One region of the Lysinibacillus sp. LK3 genome, then DNA from elsewhere that is predicted to be linked to it. Evidence: predicted binding sites of a transcription regulator. Region 1 holds the regulator's gene; the other holds the start of a gene.
What was found. Region 1 encodes LexA, which represses DNA repair genes until DNA is damaged. Its sites were predicted from a motif close to CGAACATATGTTCG; they were not measured.
Positions count from the first base shown of each region.

Region 2: a site for LexA is predicted at 4,857-4,870, ahead of VK91_RS06220 (DNA repair exonuclease). Genes of this name have one in related genera too.

Region 1 covers NZ_LDUJ01000007.1:126,018-138,047, forward strand. Annotated here, with positions in the region: gene VK91_RS05045 (recombinase family protein) at 1-474, opposite strand, end outside; gene VK91_RS05050 (LysM peptidoglycan-binding domain-containing protein) at 471-785, opposite strand; gene lexA (transcriptional repressor LexA) at 952-1,569, shown strand; gene VK91_RS05060 (gamma-glutamyl-gamma-aminobutyrate hydrolase family protein) at 1,677-2,399, opposite strand; gene VK91_RS05065 (A24 family peptidase) at 2,433-3,185, opposite strand; gene VK91_RS05070 (hypothetical protein) at 3,250-3,942, opposite strand; gene VK91_RS05075 (PilN domain-containing protein) at 3,939-4,532, opposite strand; gene pilM (type IV pilus biogenesis protein PilM) at 4,532-5,506, opposite strand; gene VK91_RS05085 (prepilin-type N-terminal cleavage/methylation domain-containing protein) at 5,629-6,090, opposite strand; gene VK91_RS05090 (prepilin-type N-terminal cleavage/methylation domain-containing protein) at 6,147-6,623, opposite strand; gene VK91_RS05095 (type II secretion system F family protein) at 6,749-7,954, opposite strand; gene VK91_RS05100 (type IV pilus twitching motility protein PilT) at 7,951-8,997, opposite strand; gene VK91_RS05105 (GspE/PulE family protein) at 9,009-10,679, opposite strand; gene VK91_RS05110 (G5 domain-containing protein) at 10,697-12,028, opposite strand.
Region 2 covers NZ_LDUJ01000009.1:12,748-24,777, reverse strand. Annotated here, with positions in the region: T-box leader at 117-358, opposite strand; gene VK91_RS06240 (FAD-binding dehydrogenase) at 763-2,412, shown strand; gene VK91_RS23185 (hypothetical protein) at 2,426-2,548, shown strand; gene VK91_RS06235 (rhodanese-related sulfurtransferase) at 2,555-3,526, opposite strand; gene VK91_RS06230 (enoyl-CoA hydratase) at 3,665-4,447, shown strand; gene VK91_RS06225 (YhzD family protein) at 4,500-4,685, opposite strand; gene VK91_RS06220 (DNA repair exonuclease) at 4,945-6,159, shown strand; gene VK91_RS06215 (AAA family ATPase) at 6,164-9,052, shown strand; gene yhaM (3'-5' exoribonuclease YhaM) at 9,049-9,984, shown strand; gene VK91_RS06205 (methyl-accepting chemotaxis protein) at 10,150-11,454, shown strand; gene VK91_RS06200 (peptidylprolyl isomerase) at 11,518-12,030, opposite strand, start outside.

The DNA.
Region 1 (12,030 bases):
ATTATTTTCTGGACGATAACCGTTTTCTACAGCACGTCGCATACCTCGTCGAATTTTAGCATTATGGATTCTACGTTGATATTCCTCTACAATCGCTAAAATTTCAAGCAGCATCGTATCCATTTCATTTAATTGGACTGGGCCTGCATCACGCATAGAAAAAACATCAGTTGCTGACTTTTGTAATAAATGTAATACAGCCATCCTTGCATTGCCTCGTCCTAAACGAGTTTCATCTTGGACAAAAAGAGCATTAATGTTCTTATCTTTTATAAAATCAAGCATTTCTAGCAAGCCTTCACGTTCTACATCATAGCCACTATGTTGATCTTTAAACACGCCCTTCACCGCATAGCCTTGCTCTTTAGCATAGCGCAGCAACTCTTCCTGCTGGCGCTCTAATGAGGAGCTTTGTGTTTCTTTTTCAGTACTTACGCGACAATAGACAACAGCCGATAGTTGATTATTTATCATTGTTCATTTCTCGCAATTTCGATAGTATTGATGGGACTGGCTTGATCACTCACTACAGGAATAACTAGAGATTTTCCCGCTACAATTTTAATATCTGCTAGTTCATTTTCAGTTTTTACAAGCTTTATCCAATCATCAGTACTCATCTTACCACGATATTGCTCGGCTAACGACCACAAGCTATCCCCATGTTCGATTTGAATTTCTGCGTAACTAACTTTTCCTGGATCAGTAATGTAAAGGTATGCTGCAAATAATAAACAAGCTCCTATTAAAATTGAGATATGTGTGTTTTTCTTAAACCATGTCATAATCATTACCCCTTTTTAAGAATGTTTGTTCGGAATGTATGTTCCCATAATAAAGCGAACAAACGTTTTTGTCAAACACTTTTCGAACCTATGTTTGCATACATGTTCGCATTCTGTTATACTATCAAATAAGAAGAATGATTTTAGAAAAAAGAGGTGAGCACTCATGAAAAAAGTTTCGAAAAGACAAGAGGACATTTTAGCTTTCATTAAGGAAGAGGTACGAGCTAAAGGATATCCACCATCAGTACGTGAAATTGGTGAAGCAGTTGGACTTGCTTCCAGTTCAACTGTTCATGGACATTTAGCTCGATTAGAACAAAAAGGCTTTATTCGTCGAGATCCAACAAAGCCACGCGCAATTGAAATTTTAGAGCCTGAAGAATCCATTCAAAAACAACAGGTGATCCATGTCCCACTTGTCGGGAAGGTTACAGCTGGTTCTCCAATTACAGCAATTGAAAATATTGAAGAATACTTCCCATTACCCGATACGTATGGCACAAGTGAAGATCAATTGTTCATGCTAGAAATCATGGGGGAATCAATGATTGAAGCTGGGATTTTAGATGGAGATTTAGTCATTGTAAAACAAAAGGCAACAGCTAATAATGGGGATATTGTTGTAGCTATGACAGCTGAGGATGAAGCAACTGTAAAACGTTTCTTTAAAGAGAAAAACCATTTCCGTTTACAGCCTGAAAATTCTTCTATGGAACCAATTATAGTCGATCAAGTTTCTATTTTAGGACAAGTTGTAGGTCTTTACAGACGTGTACATTAACGATTAAAGCAGATTTTGAGGATTATGTTCCTTCTAAGAGCATGTATCCTCTTTTTTACGCAAAAAAAGAATCCACATACGATTGGATTCTTTGTACAATGCCTCTTCTAAGCTTCCTTCTTAAATTTTAAGCTCGCTTCAATAAAGGCTGAAAATAGCTTTTGAGCACTCTCATCTCCTGCTATGGCTAGTTCCTCAGGATGCCACTGAACAGCTAAGCAAAATGGCATCTCCTCATGAACTACCGCTTCGATAATACCGTCGTTAGATTTTGCTGCTACTTTTAATTTTTCTGCTAAAACATTCACCGCTTGATGATGAAATGAATTCACTGCTATTTTCTCTTGTTCAACGATAGTCGCTAATAGATTGTCAGCAATAACCTGTACAGAATGGGTAGCTACAGCTCGACCTGATTGCTGCATATGTTGGAGTAACTTGGTACTAAAGTGATCACTATCAATATCCTGATATAAGGTACCACCTAATGCAACATTTAGTATTTGAATTCCTCGACAGATCCCGAAAATAGGCATCTTACGTTGGAATGCGGCTTCAATCAATGCTAACTCAATCGTATCTCGCGCTGGATGAATTTTTCCAAGCTTTAATGAAGGCTCAGCCCCGAATAGAAATGGGTGCACATCATGACCACCAGATAATAATAAACCGTCTGTAAGGGCTAAAATCTGGGCCGCCTCTTCTTCTACTCCAATTGGAATAATCAGTGGAATTCCACCTGCTTCAATGATGCTTTTACTGTAAGCAGCATTTAATCGAGAGGATAAATCATCCTCAACAAAGGCTGTAATACCAATAATCGGTTTCACTTGCTTCCCTCCAAATTCTTGAAAATTGCACAATTACCAAAAGCCTAGATACCAATTAATTAATACATCGCCATAGAAATAAACAATAACTGCGGCCAATGCAATAGATGGCCCAAACGGAATGGGTGTTTTTCTCCCCTGTTTGTTTTTCGATAACATGGTAATCCCGACAATCATACCAATAACTGCAGCTAAAAATAGCGTTAACAGTGTATCAATCGTACCCAGAACGAGACCAATTAAAAAGAATAATTTAATATCGCCTCCACCCATGCCACCGTTTGATAGCACAGCAATGATATATAATATGCCAAAACCAACCACAGCACCCACAAGAGAGTCCCACCACGGTGTTAATGGTGACAGCACTCGTCCAATAGCTAGCAAAGGTAAAAAGAATACTAACACCTTATCTGGAATTAGCATATAGGCTAAATCTGATACAACGATAATAACTAATAAGGAGATAAAAAAGAGTGCTACTATCAATTCTATGCCCCAGCCTAACTGCCCATAAGCAAAGGCAAATAATACACCTGTCATTAATTCTATGACTGGGTAAACCCAAGAAATTTTATTGCCACAACCACGACATTTTCCTCCTAACAATACATAAGACAAAACTGGTACTAAATCAAGCGCCGTCAGTCGTCTCTGACATTTTGGACAATGTGAAGGAGGATGTACAATCGACTCCTTCTGTGGTACACGTAAGCCAACTACATTATAAAAAGAGCCAAAGACAAGTCCAAATAAAAAAATAAAGATCGTATAAGCCATTTCCAATTTTATGTCCTCCTAAACCAATAGGCGCCCATACAAATGCAGTATGGTGCGCCTATCAATAAAGTTATTGTTGTTCTTCGTAATAGAACGTTGTCACTTGCACTGTTGCCTTTAACGTAAGATCTGCATCTTTCTCAAGCTGTGCCTGCTCTCCAGGCAATTTAAATTCAATCTTATCGGTTTTCATGACACGCTCTAATTGTTCAACCTCCTGTAAAAAGCTTTCAAGAGAATTAAAATCAAGCGCACCCACCTCTAATATAAAAGTAACAAGCTTTAAATTAGTTGGTAAAGAGTCCTTCGAAAGAGATGCAATCGGTGTAGTAGTCTCCTTGTTCTCCTGATCACCATTGACCTCTGCTTCAGCCTGCTCCAACATATTAAGATCATTCGATACATCTGAAGGTGTCACAGTGCCGTCCTCACCTTGAACAGTTAAAGACAGTATACGAGTTCCTGTCACCTCTTCAATCTCAGCTAAATCAAGAATAATCTTTTCAACGGCTCTTGTTGCAGGTAGCTTTTGTCTTAAGGCTAATATATTGATAGTAGGCTGTCCCTGCTCTTTGTCTAATTGTGCTAGTTGTTCTTTGACACTAGCTAATTCTTGCTGCACCTGCAATACATTACTCTCTTTTTCATTCACTTCATCCAATTTTGGTGAAAGCAAATAATAATACAGCGCAAATAAAATAGCAGCTATCAGCGCCAGTAACAAGATCATAGATGAATTTTTACTACTCGTTAATTTATTCATGAACGTCGTCCTCCAGCTAAATACATAAAATCGATTGTCGCTGTAATGGACACTGAATATCGCGGTACTTCTTTAAATTTTTGTTGGGGTGTTAACACCCTTTGTTCACCTAGCTCTATTTCAAAGTTTGAGACAGTGTTAATTTGAGCATCTGTAAAATAGCTACTCATTAAAAGTCGCTCCACATATTTCGATATATCTGTCATCGTTTCAAAATCCACTTCAATATTCACCGAGTTCTCTCCGAAAACATAGCTACGTAAATAGGAATGAGTTGGTAATAAAGTTTTTGTTTCATCAATTAACGGTGTTACAGGATAAGAAACGCTTTGAATAAAAGTTACTGACTCTTCCAACGAACCCTGATCGACATTTTGTCGTGCGTCTAGCTCTTGCTGCAATTGATCAAGCTGTGTTGTTAATGCCTGTTCCTCTGCAGTCAATCGTGACAATTCACTTTTGGATGTAAAAAATAAAAAAAGTAAATAAGCTATAATAAGTCCCACAATGACAATCACCAAGCTATAAAAAAGCTTGGGAGAGGTTGTTCTTTTTTCAAGTTGTGGTAAGAGGTTTATATCTGGAACCATTAACGAACCTCCTTCAAAGCTAAGCCAAGCAACGTTGAAAATTCTCGCTTAAAGCGAGGAAACGATTTCTCAATTTTTTCCCCATCGACAACCCTTAGTGGTGGTTCTAAATTAGAAGCGAGTAAGTTCCCAATTGATTTCAATAGTGGGTTATCGCCAAGCATGATAATTTCATCCACTGTTTTTTCACCTTTATGTAAAGAAAACTTAAAGAAATTCATCATCCGATCAATCTCTAAAACCTGATCCATTACGACCATTTGATAATTCTCTGATTCGCCATTATAAATAAATTGATAGCTAAACTCATTCTCTTTCTTTCCCAGCCATTGCGTCATATCTACTTCAATGGTTTGATAGCGCAAAAACTCCACTTGGCCATTGGAAAAAATACTGATGGAGAGTTCATTAATTGACCATTCTGCAATTAAATAGGTTTTATTAGGCATTAATAAGGACATGTGCTCTAATAAACGTATATTACAAAGCGCACGAATATCGGCAGCTTCGGGTTCTAATGAAACATCTAACAGCATCCCTACCAGTTTCGTAATCTCTTCAGAAGGTGCAGCAAATAAGATAGCCTTGCCGTCCTCGGCATCTGCATCATACACATCAATTAAAGGGTCTTGAAATGGTAAATGAATAGAATGTCCCAATTCCATTTCAGCATATCCTCTTAATTCCTGAGGCTTTACATCTTTAGGGTGCTCAAAGTTTTTTAATAGAACTGTCGTATCAGGGACAAACATGCGAACAGCCTGTTTTTTCCCTGTCCATTTCATCACTTGCTCTTTAATTACCTCAAAAAGAGCTACCTCATCGATAATAGTTCCATTTTCAACGATTCCAGCTGCTAAAGGGTATTCATAGCCCTGCCACTGATTAGGCTCTGGTCCTTTCGCCACAATCGCACGCAGCACATAGTCCTTCAGTTCAATCGAAACATGCGACTTTCTTTTTCTCTTAAACATGTGAAAAGACCTCCTTATCCTACTCAGTATAAATGATTTTTTCAATTAGTCATCCATTTCCCAGCCAGAAACGCAAATTTTCTTGCGCTTCTGAGTGGGTTGGGAGGACTGATGCCGTCTGTTTATTTTCCTCCTCCTTCACCGCCTTCTTCTTTAGGAGATTCTACTCCTGCATCTTTTAGTCTTGCATTAAGGTCTGACTCGTTTATTGTTGTACTTGATGGTTTTAAATTAGTTTTCATCTTATTTAAATTAGGGTAAGTAATTGTCCATGTATCATCTTTAAACGTAACCTTAGTACCATCTAATTTAATTCCATCCACAAAAGGATCTAGTTCAGAAGAACTACATTCGTCAGCTACAGCTTTACACGCCCCATCAATATAAGCAATCTTAGCCCCCGCTAGAATATTTGATGCCTCTGCTAAAATTGCACGGTCCTTCGACTTATTAATAATATTACCAATTGCAGGTACAGCGATTGCTGCAATAATTGCTAGAATAACAATTACAGCTAATAGTTCAACTAATGTTAAACCTTTCTCATTTTTCAATAGTTTTTTATTTTTCCACTTTTTTAACATTTTGAAATCCTCCTTAATAGTTTTATATGAAGTGTGTGTACACGCGCTTCTGAACATTATGGCGAAGCTGCACAATCTCGCCCAATACATTTGCCACCAGTTCCCTTGCTGCCCTTACGAATATCGTCTGCAATATGCTGTAAGGTGGCATTATCGAAATTTATATATTTTCCATTGCTGTAATAAATCGCATGCGCATTGAAGTAGTAGGTGCCCTCGATAAATTGAACATTGGCACTCTGACCCTCTTTATCTGCCTCTAATATTTTGCCAGCACTGTCTAAATAACCGCCCGATACTAATTTTTCCACTTCGACGATTTGCCATTGATCAGCGGTTGGATGCTCCATAAAATAAAACTGCGCGGCATGAATAACATTAATGGCATCTGCTTTTAATGCCTTATAACGTGAATTATCAATGACATTACTTATAGCTGGGATTGCAATGGCAGCAACGATAGCTAGAATAACAATGACTGCCAATAACTCGACTAATGTTAAGCCCTTTTCGTTCTTTACCCTAATTTCCATGTCCAGTCTCTCCTTTAATACTTAACCATGAAGATACCTACTTGCCGCTTCCTTTTGTTAGCAAATCTAAGTAGATATTTTCTATTAAGCGGAACAAAAGGGCATCCATATAAATATTGTAAACATTACATATTTTCATATAGTTGGAACATTGGTAAGAATATAGCCGCAACGATGACTCCAACAACTAGAGCCAGTACCACAATCATTAAAGGCTCAATGAGTGACTTCATGGTATCGACAGCACGGTTTACTTCCTCTTCATAAAAATCAGCGATCTTTTCGAGCATGTAATCCAAGGACCCTGTTTTCTCGCCAATTGATGTCATTTGTGTTACAAGCGGTGGAAATAGCCAGCTTTTTTCAAGTGGCTCTGATAATGTGCCACCCTTTTCTAAATTATCGCGCGCTTCCAGTACTACTTTCCCCATTACCGGATTACCACCAACCTTTTCGACAATTGTTAAGGCTTGTAAGATTGGTACGGAGCTGCTAAAGAGTGTTGACAAGGTTCTTGTCATTCTTGCGATAATATCCTTTTGCAAAAGCTGTCCAAAGATTGGCATACGCAGTAAAAATACATTGACGGCATAATGAAACTCTTTATTATTTTTATAGAAATAGTGAAGGCCCACTACTAATACCAATAGCCCTAAAATCACAAGGTACCAAAACTGAATGAGCCAATCACTAATACCCACTACAATGACCGTTATTAACGGCATTTCCAAATTCATTTCTTTAAATGCATCCATAAAGGTTGGCACAATGAACACCATTAAAAACATACCAACCACTAGTGTTAGAAGCGATAAAATCGCTGGATAGGTCATAGCAGATTGAATTTTTTTCTTAATGTTGTATTGCTTCTCTAGTGTGCTTGCAAGACGATCTAATGTATCGTCGACGTTCCCTGTAGCCTCACCAGCACGCATCATATTGACAAATAGCAATGGGAACACTTTTGGGTGTTTGCCTGCTGCATCTGAAAATGCCATACCATTTCGAATATCCTCTTCAACCTGCATCAATGCTCGCTTTAGTGGTTTACTCCGTGTTTGCTCACCCAAAATATGGGTCGCTTCAACAACGGGAACGCCAGCACGAATTAATGTCGCATATTGTCGACAATAAATAACAAATTCCTGGTGCTTTACTTTTGTCCCAAAAGCAATATCTTTATGTAAAATGCTATTTGACTCCTGAAGTTCTCGTGCATTAATTCCTTGTGCTCGAAGCTTTTCCATGGCTACCTTTTTATTCGGTGCCTCGATAATGCCCTTTTTAGGTGCTCCTGTTTTGGTCCGACCACTATAACGAAATATCGTCAACTATAATCACCAGCGTTCATATATGGTCTTGCATCCTCTAGTGAAATCTTACCTGTGGTAATTAGGTGTTGCATGGAATACTCCAATGTGTGCATACCCAATGCTTTACTTGTCTGCATCACACTTGGAATTTGGTGAATTTTTTCGTTACGAATTAAATTTGAAATAGCAGGTGCCTGTACTAAAATTTCTGTCGCAGCAATACGCCCTTTTACATCCTTACGTACAAATAAACGCTGAGAAACAATACCTTGTAGTACATTCGCAAGCTGCACACGAATTTGACTCTGCTGATGCGGTGGAAATACATCGATAATACGGTCGATCGTCGTTGGTGCACTACTTGTATGCAGTGTAGCCATAACTAAATGCCCTGTTTCAGCAGCCGTAATAGCCGTTGAAATGGTTTCATAATCTCGCATCTCCCCAACTAAAATAATATCTGGGTCTTGACGTAATGATGCACGTAAACCATTGGCAAAGCTCATTGTATCGACACCAATCTCACGTTGATTGATGACAGACTTCTTATGTGTATGCAAATATTCAATTGGATCCTCTAACGTAATAATATGTTTAGATCTTGTTTCATTGATGTGATCTATCATTGCTGCCAAGGTAGTTGATTTCCCTGAGCCTGTTGGGCCAGTTACTAAAATTAAGCCTTGTGGTTTTTCCGCAAGCTTATATAACACCTGTGGCATATTGAGTGCTTCAATAGAAGGAATTTTAGCCTCAATTAAACGAGCTGCAATCGTCACTTCATTTCGCTGATGGTATGCATTGACACGGAATCGACATTTCCCAGGCAATGAAAAGTTAAAGTCCGTTTCTCCCTTATCCTCAAATTCCTGTTGTTTATGGACAGGAAGAATGACCTTTACCATTGCCTTCAAATCCTCTGTTTCAAGTGGGATTGTGCCGTAATGCTCTAGTTGCCCATGGATACGATATACTGGTGGAATACCTTTTGTTAAATGAAGATCAGATGCTTTTTCTTCAAATGCACGTGTTAATAATTCAACGATTGAATATGCTGTCATTTTTTTCACCCCTAGTCTGCACTTGCAACACGTAATATTTCTGAAGTGGTTGTTTGGCCTGCTACAACCTTTTGTAATCCATCCACTAATAGGGTATGGTAGCCTTTTTCTTTCATATAATCACGGAGGACGCGATCACCAACACGATTTAAAATCATATCCTTTATTTGGCGATCAACAGGGAGGATTTCATGAATCGCCATACGTCCTCTGTAGCCTGTTTGATTGCAGGCAGGACATCCACGCCCTTTTTTACCATGTGTTTTGCCTTCCACCCCATTCTCCTCAAGTATTTCTAGTTCACGAGAAGTGAATATATATGGTTCAGCACAATCACGACAAACTTTTCGTACAAGACGTTGCGCCATGATTCCTACAAGGGAAGAGGATAATAAAAATGGCTCGATCCCCATGTCATGGAGCCGTGAGATAGATTCGATGGCACTGTTAGTATGCAGTGTACTTAATACTAAATGGCCTGTTAGTGAAGCACGGATAGCAATTTGAGCTGTTTCAAGATCACGAATTTCCCCTACCATTACAATGTCGGGGTCCTGTCGTAAAATTGAGCGTAACCCTACCGCAAATGTTAAGCCGACTTCCTCTTTTACTTGAATCTGATTGATACCATCTAACTGATATTCCACTGGGTCCTCAACCGTAATTATGTTGACGCCTTCTTCATTTAAATGAGAAAGGGCCGCATATAACGTAGAGGACTTACCTGAGCCTGTTGGTCCAGTAATCAGCATCATACCGTTTGGATGGGCTATCATTTTCCTGAAAAGTGCTTCATTACTTGCACTAAAGCCTAATTTATCAATATCATTGGCTGAATTAGTTAAATCTAAAATACGCATAACTACCTTTTCACCATAAACTGTTGGTAGTGTAGCTAAACGGATATCGACAGGTCTAAAATTAACATTGGTTTTAATACGTCCATCCTGCGGAATACGATTTTCTGTAATATTTAAATTCCCCATAATTTTAATACGCGCCAATACGACGTTTTGCATGTGCTTTGGCAAGGATCGCTCAGTACGTAGCACACCATCTACCCGATAGCGGACACGAAGCTCTGTTTCTTGCGGATCAAAATGGATATCACTAGCGCGCTGTGCGACACCATTCGCAATAATTTGATTCACTAAACGAACAATAGGTGAATCCTCATTCTCTATTTCCTCTTGTGTTTCCGTACTTGTGGCAGCCAAATCCAACATTGCCGCATCCATTGATTCCTGTAAATCATAGTATTTTGTTATCGTCCGATATAAATCATCTTTTGCCGCAATACTTGTCTCGATTTGACAGCCTGTCGTCATACGAACTTCCTCAATGGCGAAATAATCCATCGGGTCTTCCATTGCAATAAACAATTTATTTTTCTCTTTGCGAATCGGCATAATATTTGTCCGCTTTGCCAGCTCCGCTGGAATTAGCTGTAATAATTCGGGACTAATTGAAAACTGATTCAGACTGATATGAGGGATACCAAGCTGGAATTCTAAGACTTCAATAAGCTGCTGCTCTGTTAAGAAATTTTCTTTGATAAGGAAATCTCCAAGCTTCTCATTTTTCATCTTAGTAGTTAATGCGTACTCAAGCTGGTCAGCTGTGATAACACCTGATTCCACCAGTAAATCCCCTAAACGTTTACGCCCTGGCTTCATTGCCATAAACATACCTCCAATCGTTATGGACTTGTTTGTACAAAATTACCACCCTTATCATAGTAGCCATAGACAATTTCTGGTCCATCTTCTTGCTTTGTTTCCTCTGATTTTGAAGGTTTCACATCAGGCAAACCATTACCATCTAAATCCACTTCTAAATCAGGATCTGATGCACCCGCCCCTACGTTCTGAGTAGGCGTTGTGATAATAACAGGCTCCTGCGAAGAACGCGTAACAATTCGATTTTGAGGTGCATAATAATCTCTACTAATGAATTGTTCTTCTGTTGCTCCGTTCTCTACAATGGAACGATATACTTCCACTCTTGAACCCTCTTTCCCCTCTTGCTCCACTCTTTCTTGTCCAGCCTTTAACTCCTTCGAATAGCGATAAATAATGCGTGGCTTTACAATTTTATCCTTACTAACACGTACTGTGATGTCCTTGTCTTTCGCGGCTGCAAAAACTTCTATCTTTAATTGATTACCCTCTATAGATGCTTTCAGTTTACCGAGCTGCTCAGACCGATTAATAAATTGTAAGTCTTTTGCTAATGCTGCATTGATATCTGCCTCAATTCCCTGTTGCAAATAGCTTGGATTTATTTCCTGAGAGTGTCTTTCTAAAATTTCGTAATCCGTTTGAAGAATTACACTATATAGCATTGATGCCACAAAATCTAAACCTGCATCATTGACAACCTCAGCCTGTTCACCTAAAAGTGTAAGCAACGAGATGGATTGATTTGGAACTAGATTTACATCATTTAATAACTGAATGATTTTTGCTACTCCTTGACTATTTGCTGGTAGCTCGGCAATCTGAAAGGCAATCCTTTCCCCGGTTTGCATGGAACCTTCATTGATAACGGCTTCGACCTTATGCTCCTTCAAATAGCTGGCTTGTAAGATTAGTTTCTGGAGTGTTTTATCTGTATCCCAAACACCTGCTTCATCTATTTGCTGCGTAATAGCTTCATTGACGGTAACAGGAATGGGAATATGAACTACTTTTTCTTTTTGCCAAAAAGCATACCAAGGCTTTTTTGTCAGCATTTCGTACTGAGCAATAGCTGCTGATGGATCAAAAACAAATTGTTTCGAGTCAATGGTTTTGGCTATACCATCACTAACAATTTCCATTTCGGCACCTTGCCATTCTGAAATTGCATTTTGTAGCGTAGTTGCTAAATCTACTGTTTTCACATCATGGATCTCAATACCCCCAATGGTTGAAGATTTAGGACCTTCTTTAGCAAAAACTGTGTCATTTAGCACAAATGATGGAACAAAAAATCCCACAATTAGAACAATTACCAAAAACAAGCTAATTATTTTTATGTATGTTTTCATCC
Region 2 (12,030 bases), on a different contig from region 1:
TACGATAGTCTGAAATTTGTAAAATTCGAACATCTTACAGCATACAAACAATCTCCTTTCTAAATCGAAGACAATATAAAAAGCCTTCCACGCCTTACAAACACAGTTAGTGTGTTGTAAGGGGCGAAAGGCTGTATAAACTTTGGTTCGCGGTACCACCCTTAATCACTGCTGGAAAATTTATTCTGGCAGTCTTAGCTATATGCGTAACGTGCATGAGACGGATAAGCATACTTTTAAGTTGTTCAGCCTATCTATTCAGGAGTGGAACTATTATCGTAGAAATCACTGATTTGCACCAACCATCAGCTCTCTTTGGATTTTCTTGCGACTAGTGTGTCTCCGTCATTATATTTTTTGTGATTAAATTTGTTAACATCATAATCCCTATTGTTCACCTTTGTCAACGATATTTCTTAAAAACTTTAAAAATACTGACTTCAAAAGTCTGAAAAATAACTAAAAACGAATATTATTTATATAATAATGTTGTATTGTTCGTCTTTTTGGGGAATACAATGAAAGCGCTAACGATATTTGAAAAGTCCGATAGTATCAGGTTTCTGTGTAGTTTTAGCATGAAAAATTATATGGGAATTAAATGGAATAAAATAGAGGGTTTATGCTAATTATCCATGGATTTGTTCTAAGAAAGCGAACGTTTTTGTTTGTCACATTTTAGACAAAAATATAAAAAGTAGAAGGTAAACAGACTGTGAGAGAAGAATGTTAGTTAAGGATGATTGATTTGGGGGTGTAAGAATGAAGTACGATGTTGCAATAGTCGGTGCTGGTCTTGCAGGATTAGTCGCAGCTTGTGAATTAATCGATGCAAAGAAAAAAGTTCTTTTAGTAGATCAAGAGCCTGAAAATTCAATCGGAGGACAGGCATATTGGTCTTTTGGAGGAATATTTTTAGTAAATTCTCCAGAGCAAAGAAGGCTTGGAATTAAAGATAGTAAGGAGCTTGCATGGCAGGATTGGCAAGGAACTGCAGGCTTTGATCGTTTAGAAGATGAGGATTCCTGGGCGTATAAATGGGCAAGAGCATATGTCGATTTTGCTGCAGGTGAAAAATACGACTGGTTAAAGTCAAAAGGTATAAAGTTTTTCCCTGTTGTTGGATGGGCAGAGCGGGGAGGCTCATTGGCAGGAGGGCATGGCAATTCAGTACCTAGATTTCATATTGTCTGGGGAACAGGCCCTGGCATTGTAAAGCCATTTGTAGATAAAGTAAAACAGGCTATGAAAGAAGGATTCATTGACTTCAAGCCAAGACATCGTGTGGATGAATTTGTGCAGCAAGAAGGGAAGATTATAGGAATTAGCGGAACGGTGCTAGCTGAAACCTTTATTAATCGAGGTGAAAAGAGTTCGAGATTAGGAATCGGTGAATTTTCCTACGAAGCTAAAGCTGTGATTGTGGCAAGTGGTGGTATTGGGGCAAATTTTGATTTAGTGAGAAAAAATTGGCCTGCTCGATTAGGAACCCCTCCCAAAAATATGGTATGTGGTGTACCAGCTTACGTTGACGGAAGAATGCTAGAGATCACGGAACATGCTGGGGGACGCATTGTAAACCGTGATCGCATGTGGCATTACACAGAGGGTTTAAGAAATTGGGATCCAATATGGCCCAACCATGGAATTCGGATATTGCCTGGTCCCTCCTCCCTGTGGTTTGACGCAGAGGGGAATCGTTTTCATGCACCCAACTTTCCAGGGTTTGATACACTCAGTACGTTAGAGGCGATTCAAAAAACAGGTTATGACTATTCCTGGTTTATTTTAACGGAGAAAATTATTGAGAAAGAATTTGCTTTATCTGGCTCGGAGCAAAACCCAGATTTAACAAACAAAAGCATTGGCGATGTTCTAAAACGCATTTTACCAGGCCCACCTGCTCCTATCCAAGCTTTTAAAAATCACGGAGAGGATTTTGTGATTGCACATGATCTAAAGGAACTTGTAGATGGAATGAATAAACTTGCTGGGAATGAGCTACTTGATTTCATGAAGATTAAAGAGCAAATCTTGGCAAGAGATCGGGAAATGGACAATAAGTTTACAAAGGATTTGCAAGTAAACGCTATTCATGGAGCAAGAAATTATATTGGGGATAAATGGGTGCGTGTTGCCAAGCCACATAAAATTTTAGATACCAAAAATTGGCCTTTAATTGCTGTTCGCTTAAACATTCTAACAAGGAAAACTTTAGGTGGCTTACAAACAAATTTAAATGGCGCTGTTTTGGGCATGGACGGTCAGCCAATTCCTGGGTTATTTGCTGCTGGTGAAGTAAGTGGTTTCGGTGGCGGTGGCGTCCATGGCTACCGCGCTTTAGAAGGGACATTTGTTGGTGGTTGTTTATTTAGTGGACGCCAGGTAGGGCGTTATTTAGGGCAAGGATAAAGTGCATAAATGAATGAAGAGCATCGTTTTGATGAACGATGCTCTTTTTAAATGGATTGATAATGTTGGAGTAGATCACTATGCTGAAGTTTTGAGCAGAAATCCAACAGCAATGCGCACCTTGATTAAATTATGAAATGGATTAACAATTTGATTGTTGGACCTCTGCAATCTTAGCAATTTGTTCTTCAACCTGTTCCTTTGTCCAACCGTTTTCCTCCACGAAAAAGTTGCGTTCTGCACGGCGACAATCATCTGAACAGCTTCGCATGTAAAATGCCTCATGTTTTTCTTCACAAAGCATTAACTTATGACACGCTGGGTTTGCACAGTTTGTGTATCGTTCAGAAGGCTCCCCGGTGAAATAATCCTTCCCAACAATAACATGTTCCACCTGATTAATCGGTACACTTCGACGGCGGTCAAAAACAAACATTTGACCATCCCATAATTTACCTTTTACCTCAGGATCCTTCGCATATGTAGCAATACCGCCGTGTAATTGACCTACGCTCTTACCATAGCCCTCGCGTTTTAGCCAACCAGAGAATTTTTCGCAGCGAATACCACCTGTACAATAAGTTAAGATTTTTTTATCTGCAAAATCTTCTTTATGCGCCTCCATCCAAGCAGGTAGGTCACGGAAGTTTTCAATATCTGGTCGAACAGCCCCTCGGAAATGACCGAGATCATATTCATAGTCATTACGGGCATCGATAACCACGGTGTTGTCATCTTGCATCTGTTCCATAAATTCTTTAGGTGTTAAATAATCACCTGTGATTTCTAACGGATTGATATCCTGTTCTAAACCGAGGTGAACAATTTCTCGACGAGGACGTACATGCATTTTTCTAAAGGTATGCCCTTCAGTCTCATCAATTTTCCACATCATATCGCTAAAACGAGCATCTGCCTTCATATGATTCATGTAAGCATCTGTTTGCTCAATGGTACCTGATACAGTTCCGTTAATACCTTCGTAACCTACTAAAATACGACCAAGAAGCCCTATCTCTTTACACAATGCTAAATGTTCTTCTGCGAACGCTTCAGGATCTTCAATCGTAATATATTTATAATAAAGTAATACACGATAGTCTTTTTGTGTCAAAATACATTACCACCTTTATCTCGATATTCGTCCTTTAATATAGCATAACAGGAGCAATTTTGCTTAGAGAGAAGGAGTTTTCTAAAAAAACACGAATTATACATAGTGAATGACTATTCATATTTGGGGGTTATAGAGATGGAATTTTCAACGATTACATTAGAAAAATTAGAGCGTCGAGCAACCTTAACATTGAATCGTCCACAGGCGATGAATGCAATGGATGATGTCATGATGCGTGAACTTGCAGAATGCTTTGAGGCTCTACAGCAGGAAAAAGATATTCAGGTGCTTGTTATTCGTGGAGAAGGAAAGGTCTTTTCTGCGGGTGGTGATATAAAAGCAATGCTAGATGAAAGCAAACCACTGAATATTGATGAGGCAATGGTTTATCTGACACGTATCGTGAAGGCATATTATCAGCTACCAATGATTGTGATTGCAGCGGTTCATGGTGCATCAGCAGGTTTAGGATTTAGTCTAACACTAGGGGCAGATATTATTGTAGCCTGTGAAAATAGTAAACTTGCTATGAATTTCATTGGAATTGGACTGATCCCAGATGGGGGCGGTCATTTCTTCATGAAGGAGCGTGTAGGTACTGTTAAAGCGAAACAAATGATATGGGAGGGAAAGGTATTAACAGCAAAAGAAGCATTAGATGCAGGGTTAATTGATTATATTGCACCAGAGGGCACTGTATTTGCAATGGCAGATCAGGTGGTGGGGAAAATGCTTGCATCCCCGATTTCTTCCATGATTACAACGAAAAAAATTCTACATGCACAAAATATGCCACAGCTAGAAAATATCTTAGCATTAGAGGCTGAGGGCCAGTCTGCAATGCGTAAAACAACAGATCATGTCGAGGGCATTCATGCATTTGTAGAGAAAAGAACGCCTGTCTTTGTAGGCAAATAAAAATAATAAAAGGCGCGTAGCAAACCATTGACTACGTGCCTTTTATTAGCCACTAAACATGGAATAAAATTAATTTACCTGAAGCGTTTACAAGACGATGAGTTTTATCGGCAACACCTTTTTCCTCAATTTGTTGTTGTCCATTTAGTTTAGCAGCCTCATCATTTTCAAAAGTCCAAGTTTCATCAAACAATGTTTCCCCTGTTTTTTCAAAAGCTGTAAAACGATAATTCTCCATACAGACCCCACCCTTTTACTTGAATATATTTCTATTATACATAGAAGATTTATAAACTTCACGGTAAAACTAGTGAATTTTTTGATAAATTACGAAAATTGTGGAAAAAGTAAGGCAATGTTGTTTTTTTCCGTAATAGCATTTTTCATCAAACATGAGTTATGATAAAATAGAACAAATATTCGGTTTTGAATAAACAACATATTATTACTTTGGTTTTGTACTAAAGAGAGAATTATCTACTATTTGAGGTGATTGGATGTCAGCAATTCGTTTTTTCCATATGGCAGATTTACATTTAGATAGTCCATTTAAGGGCTTATTTGGTCTACCCGAACCCATTTTAAAGAAAATACGGTCAAGCACTTTTGAAGCGTTTGATAAAATTATCCTTAAAGCGATTCAGGAAAAACCTGATTTTTTACTAATTGTTGGGGATATTTATGATGGTGAAAATCGTAGCTTGCAAGCACAACGAAGATTTCAAGATGCAATGGAGAAGCTTTTTCAACACAATATCCCTGTCATTGTGAGCTACGGAAATCATGATCATTTAAATGGTACATGGACACGCTTTTCTTTACCAAGTAATGTCTATGAATTACCAGCTGAAACGAGTGTAGTTCAATTAAAAATACGGGGTCAACAAGTGAATATATATGGTTTTAGCTATCCTGAACGTCATTTAAAGGAATCTGTTATTGAAAGCTATCCAACTGCACATGATCAGCATGCCATTCATATTGGTATGCTTCATGGCAGTGAGGCAGGCAATACAACACATGATGTGTATGCCCCTTTTACAAAACAACAGTTACTTGAAAAGAACTATCATTATTGGGCGCTTGGCCATATTCATAAACGACAGCTTTTACATCAAAACCCTCCAATTGTTTATCCAGGCAATATTCAAAGTCGACATCGTAAAGAACAAGGAATGAAAGGCTTTTATGATGTTACGCTATCCAAAACATCGACTGAGCTTGATTTTATCTCTACCTCTGCTGTTGTTTATAGCACCATTGAGGTGGATTGTACGAATGTGGTACACGCCAATGAATTATTGAAGAGATGTGCAGAAGCTATTACAGCTAATAGGAAGAAGTATGGCGCATCGGTAGTAGAGCTTCATTTGCAAAATATTGACGAACAAACGGAAGCTTTATTTGAACATGCAACAGTAGATGCATGGTTAGAGACTATTCGAGAGGCTGAGGAAGGTATTGACCCAATGTGTTGGGTACAAAAAATGGTGTTGCAAAAGGCAGCGAGATTTTATGAGCATACAGCAACAACTCAATCCGTTGTGAGCTTAATGGAACAATGGAACAGTAATGAATGGAAGGATATTCTAAAAGATTTGTACCAATATGCTGGTGGTGCGAGGCTGATAGAGCCACTTAGTGAAAAGGATATTGAGAACTTAACCCATCGTGCACAGACATTATTAGCAGAAGAAATTCAAAGGGCGTGATTACATGCTGACAATACAGAAAATCCAAATTTATGGCTTTGGTAAGCATGAAAATATCTCCATTTCGTTAAATGATGGTGTCACTATTTTTTATGGATTAAATGAAGCAGGAAAAACGACGATACAGCAGTTTATACTACAAATGCTTTTTGGTTTCCCAACAAGGCAGCAGATACAGCGCAAATATGAGCCGAAAATTTCAACGAAATATGGAGGTCAGCTGACACTTTTACACCCTATTTATGGTCAATGTACAGTTGAACGTGTGAAAGGAAAGGCTGCTGGTGATGTTACTGTCTACCTAGAGGATGGAACGACGGGGCAAGATGAGTTGTTAGTAAAGCTTTTATATGGATATTCTAGCGCATCCTTTGAAGCCATTTTTTCTTTTTCGCTGCATGAACTACAAGGTATTGAAAAAATGTCTGAAGAGGAGCTAACCCATTTGCTACTTGCCTCAGGTACAACAGGTATTCAGTATTTATCCGCACTTGAAAAGAAAATGGATAAAGAGGCTAGTGAGCTGTTTAAAAAGACAGGTAAAGTGCCATTGATTAATCAAAAGATTGAACAACTAAAGCAGCTTGAGCGGACAATTAAACAGGAACAGGTGAAGATTCAAACCTTTGAGGATAAATTACAGCAATTACAATTACTTGAGCAAAATTTACAACAGCTATTTGGTACGCAAAAACGGCAACAGCAACAATGGCAGCAATTAACTATTCAAAAGCAAGCACTCCCTCTCCTTAAGCAGCAACAGACATTGCAACAGACAATGACCAATTTTCAACATGTTCAGTTTCCATCAGAGGGTATCAGACGGTATGAGCAGGTAAAGGATCGTCTGTTACATGAAAGTCAGCAACTGATGCAATTAAAGGAGCAGCATCAAATATTGCAGGAGAAAATACTTGCAACAGTGGATGAGCAAAAGGTCAATGAAATGGCTTACCTTATGCAAAAAGAGGCAACATGGCACCAGCTAATGGTGAAAGAGCAAAATTTACAGGATGATCTATTTTTGCTCGAACAAGAAATTGAAGCACAGTTTCGTTTACTAGGTGTAACAGAGAAAGAAGCACAAGAAAATCTTTTGAACGAAACAGTTTCACTTCAACAGGAGCAACAATTTCAGCTTCAATTAAGTAAATTAGACGAGGCGGAGGAAGAGCTAAAATTTCATCTACGTTCACTAGAGCAAGTACACCTAGAATTAGATGCAATAGCCAAACAGAAGCAACAGCTAATGCGTGAGTCATTAACAAGTGAGGAAGAACATATTTTAGCACAATGGCCTCAACAAAAGCGGAGGCTTGAGCAACTACGTTCTGCCAAATCGCAACGCAGTAAGCAGAAGCAGCCTCATGACTTTATCTGGCTTGTACTACTGATTTGCTTCATGTCGTTTGCTTATGGTGTATTTGAAAAAAACATAGTTGTAATTCTAATTGGAGCAGTTTTATCATTGCTAACTTTTTTGTTTATTCGATATGTTAAGCAAGCAAATGAACCTACTAATAAAGAGCATAGCATCCTCCTACGGGAGTTAGAGCAAGAGGAATTGACAGTACAAGCAGTTCTTGCAAAGAAGCAAAGATATGAAGATCGCTGGTTGCACATCAATGAACAGCAGAAAGAGAAGGAGCAGCAATATACTTCTCTTGAATATAAAATTCAACTAACGGAGGTAGAGAGTGAAGAGGCCACTCAAACGCTCCAACATTTTTTAAAGCGTTATCGCTTACAAGGAACGATAGCCAGATCGCTAATGCCCGAATTATTTATGCGTATTCGTGGTGTACAAGAATTAGCAGCTAAAAGAAACAGTACCTCAAGTCTGTTGCAAGAAACGCAGGTAGAAAAGAACAACATTTATGAGCAGCTTCAACGGGTTTTAGAGGGAGCCTATAATGAACATGAAATTTATATGCATTTACGAACAGCCTACCTTGAAGCACAACAGCAACAGCAACAAGCACAGCATGCAAAAGATCAGCTAGCCAGCGTTCAAATAAAAATAGAAGGTGGACAATCAAGAATGGATCGTTATACTGCTGAAATGTACGAGCTATTCAAAGAAGCAAAGATCCAAAATGAACAGGCTTATTATGAAATGCATGAGCAATTTGAACAGAGAAGAAAAATTGAGACAGAATTGCAAACCGTCCAGGCTCAATTATCTTCACTCGATCTTCAACAGAAGGAAAATCTGATTGAGGACTCTGTTAGCGAACGCATATGTGCTTTAGAACAAGAGCAGCAATCATTGCAACTAGAAATTGATCAATGTCTGGAACAACGTGCTGCTTTGCTAATGGAAAAAGAACAGCTATTAAATGATGAAAAGTATGGTCAATTACTTCAACAGTTTGAGCAGGAGAAAACGGAATTGCAGCAGTTAATTGAGCAGTGGGCAACTAAAAAAGCTGTGGCGACAGCTATTCATGAAACCCTATTCCGTCTTCGTGAAGAAAAATTACCTCATGTCCTTGAAGAGGTAAATGCTATATTCCGTTTACTAACAGGAGGAAACTATGACAAAATTTCGATTCATGAGGATGGTTATTTTGTAGCGCAGGATGCTGCTGGGATACGTTATCAAATGGTGGAGTTGTCCCAGGCTACCAAAGAGCAAGCTTATATTGCATTGAGAATGGCTCTAGCAAAAACCCTAGTGAGCGCTGCACCATTTCCAATGATTATGGACGATCCTTTTGTCCATTTTGATCGAAACCGCACAGACAAAATGGTACAATTAATGAAAGAAGTAGGATATGAACGTCAAATTTTATATTTTACTTGTCATGACACAATGCTCAACTATTGGCAAAAAAACCAGATTGTCGATATAGGAGCATTAGCAAATGAAAGGGGAGTGGCGTCAACATGAAAGGGATTACGACGCTCCAAGTTGGAGAAGTAGTTGATCAATTTTTATTAATAAAACAAGCGACAAAAGGGGTTACAACCGTTGGGAAGCCATTTATGTCGCTAATATTACAAGATAAGAGTGGGGATATAGAGGCAAAGCTATGGGATACGAATGAGGATCATGAAAAGATGTACCATGCGGAAGCCATTGTACGTGTTGGCGGAGAGATTCATGACTATAGAGGAAAGAATCAATTGCGTATTAAATCTATCCGTGTTGCTAAGCCAGAGGAAGGAATTGCTATTCACGATTTAGTGCCATCCTCTGCAACACCAAAAGAACAACTATATGAAGAATTAACGCAATTTTTCTTTGACATTAAAAACCCTAATATCTCACGGATTACAAGAGCAGCAATTAAAAAACATCAAGAGGCTATTTTAGTTTTTCCAGCAGCGACTAAAAATCATCATGACTATGCATCAGGTTTATTAGATCATATGGTCTCCATGCTCAAACTAGGTAAAGCCATTGCTGACCTATATCCAACATTAAATCGTGACTTATTATATGCTGGAATTATTTTACATGATGTAGGCAAGGTTGTAGAGTTATCAGGCCCAGTTGCCACAATGTATACAGTGGAGGGCAATTTATTAGGTCATATTACGATTATGGTAAATGAAATTGCTAAGATTGCTAGTGAGCTTGAAATTGAAGGTGAAGAAGTCATGCTGTTGCAGCATATGGTATTGTCACACCATGGGAAAGAAGAGTGGGGTAGCCCGAAAAAACCTATGATTCAGGAAGCAGAAATTTTGCATTATATCGATAACATTGATGCAAAGATGAATATGTTAACAAGGGCATTAGGTAAAACGACACCGGGCGAATTTACAGAGAGACTCTTCCCACTTGATAATCGTTCATTCTATAAGCCTACTATTTAAAAAGCAATATCAATCGTCCCATAAACTAACGTTGCTGTCTAGCTATTCGATATTAATTTCTCTGAGTCTAAGTATTCATATATTTAATTGTAGTGCCTAACTATTGTACCAATGTGAATATTTAATTTAGAATAGAGAGAGAAATTATAGGAATGGGGAAAAGTAATGGATACAGAGGGACTTTTTTCACGGAAAATTAAGTTTTGGAAAAGTTTAATTTTCAAAATGATACTAGCTATCGGCATAAGTTTATTTATTAGCTCCCATATTTCAGAATTTGTTAGTCGTCAATTCGAGAAGGTAGTGCATTTGAATGGAAGTGCTGGGGTTGCCATTAATACATTTATTTCGTTATTTATTGGCACAGTAATTATTTCGTTATGTACAAGGTATATTGTCTTAAGGCGTGTAAAGCGTGTGTTAAATGCTATGACCCAGGCTGCTGATGGCGATTTAACTGTTCGTATTGATGATCGATTAAAAGATGAAATTGGTCAATTATCGACTGAATTTAATCATATGCTAGAACAAATTGGGACGGTCATTGAAAAGACGAATAAAGCATCGACAGATGTATCAACCTTTACAAAGGAATTTACAACGATTACCGAACAAAGCAGTCAAACAGTTGAAACTATTTCGGGTGCCATTGGGGAAATTGCCTCCAGTGCAGAAGGACAATTAAGGCAAATGGATTTATTATCTGAATCAGCACATTTAATTACTAAAGATATGGATCATGCATCTTCTGCTATACAGGAAGTTGCCTCAATAGCAAATGAAACGAACCAAAAGGCTGATTTAGGATTACAGTTAATTGAGCAAACGATTGCAAAAATGAATACCATTAATGAATCTGTTCATCAGTCAACTGCAGTTGTAAATGCTTTAGGCGAAAAATCGAAGGAAATCAGTACGATTGTAGCGTTGATTACAAGTATTACAGATCAAACAAACTTGCTTGCATTAAATGCATCTATTGAAGCAGCTCGTGCAGGAGAGGCTGGAAAAGGCTTTGCAGTAGTAGCAGATGAAGTAAGAAAGCTAGCAGAGGAATCTGGAAAGGCTGCAGATAATATTCGAACATTGGTGGATGATATCTTAAACCAAACCTCCAGTGCTGTTTATGCTATTAATAGCGGTACACAGTTTGTGGAGGAAGGCCGTGAGTCTGTTGAACAGACAGGCGATACCTTTAAAAATATAGTCGTATATTTGCAACAGATAAGTCATCGTACAACGGAGGTAAAGGATATTGTCTTGCGTGTCAATGAGAAAGCTAGTCAAACAGATGAGGCTGTAAAAGAAGTCGTTGGCATAGCAAATGGTACATCTTCGGGCATACAGCATATTGCTTTATCTATCGAGCAACAAAGTGCTTCTAATGAGGAAATAGCAAGTGCTGCAAATGTTCTTCAGACAATGTCAAATGACCTACAAACTGAAATTAGCCAATTTAAAGTAAAATAGAGTAAAAAAGAGAAGCATCTGATGTATCAGGGTGCTTCTCTTTTGTTATATACTAGACTCTAATTATTTAGATTCCTTGTCAGTATCTTCTGCTTTATCTTCGGAATCCTCTTTTGGCGCATTTTCTTCAGCTTTTTTAGCTGCTTCTTCAGCTGCTTTTGCTTGTTCTTCACTTGTTGTTGTAAAGAATTTAAGCGGTTCTTTTAAATCTTTATCAGATGTTTTCACATCGGCATCTTTAGCCATTTTTGCAACGATATCTTTAAGAATCGTTTGAGCTTCACCAGTTTGGTTCAGTTTACTTAACATAGTTGAACGAATGTTTTCTTCTTCGTCTTTAAATGAACCAACACCTTTTACATCACGCTTGTCCGTAATTTCAATTACATGGTAACCAAAGCTAGATTTTACTGGTTCACTTAATGTATTTAATTCAAGAGCATAAGCGGCATCGTTAAATTCATCTACCATTGAACCTACAGAGAACCATCCAAGCTCTCCACCTTTTTGAGCAGAGCCAGTATCTGTTGAGTACTCTTTTGCAACGTCCTCAAACTTAGCGCCACCCTTAATTTT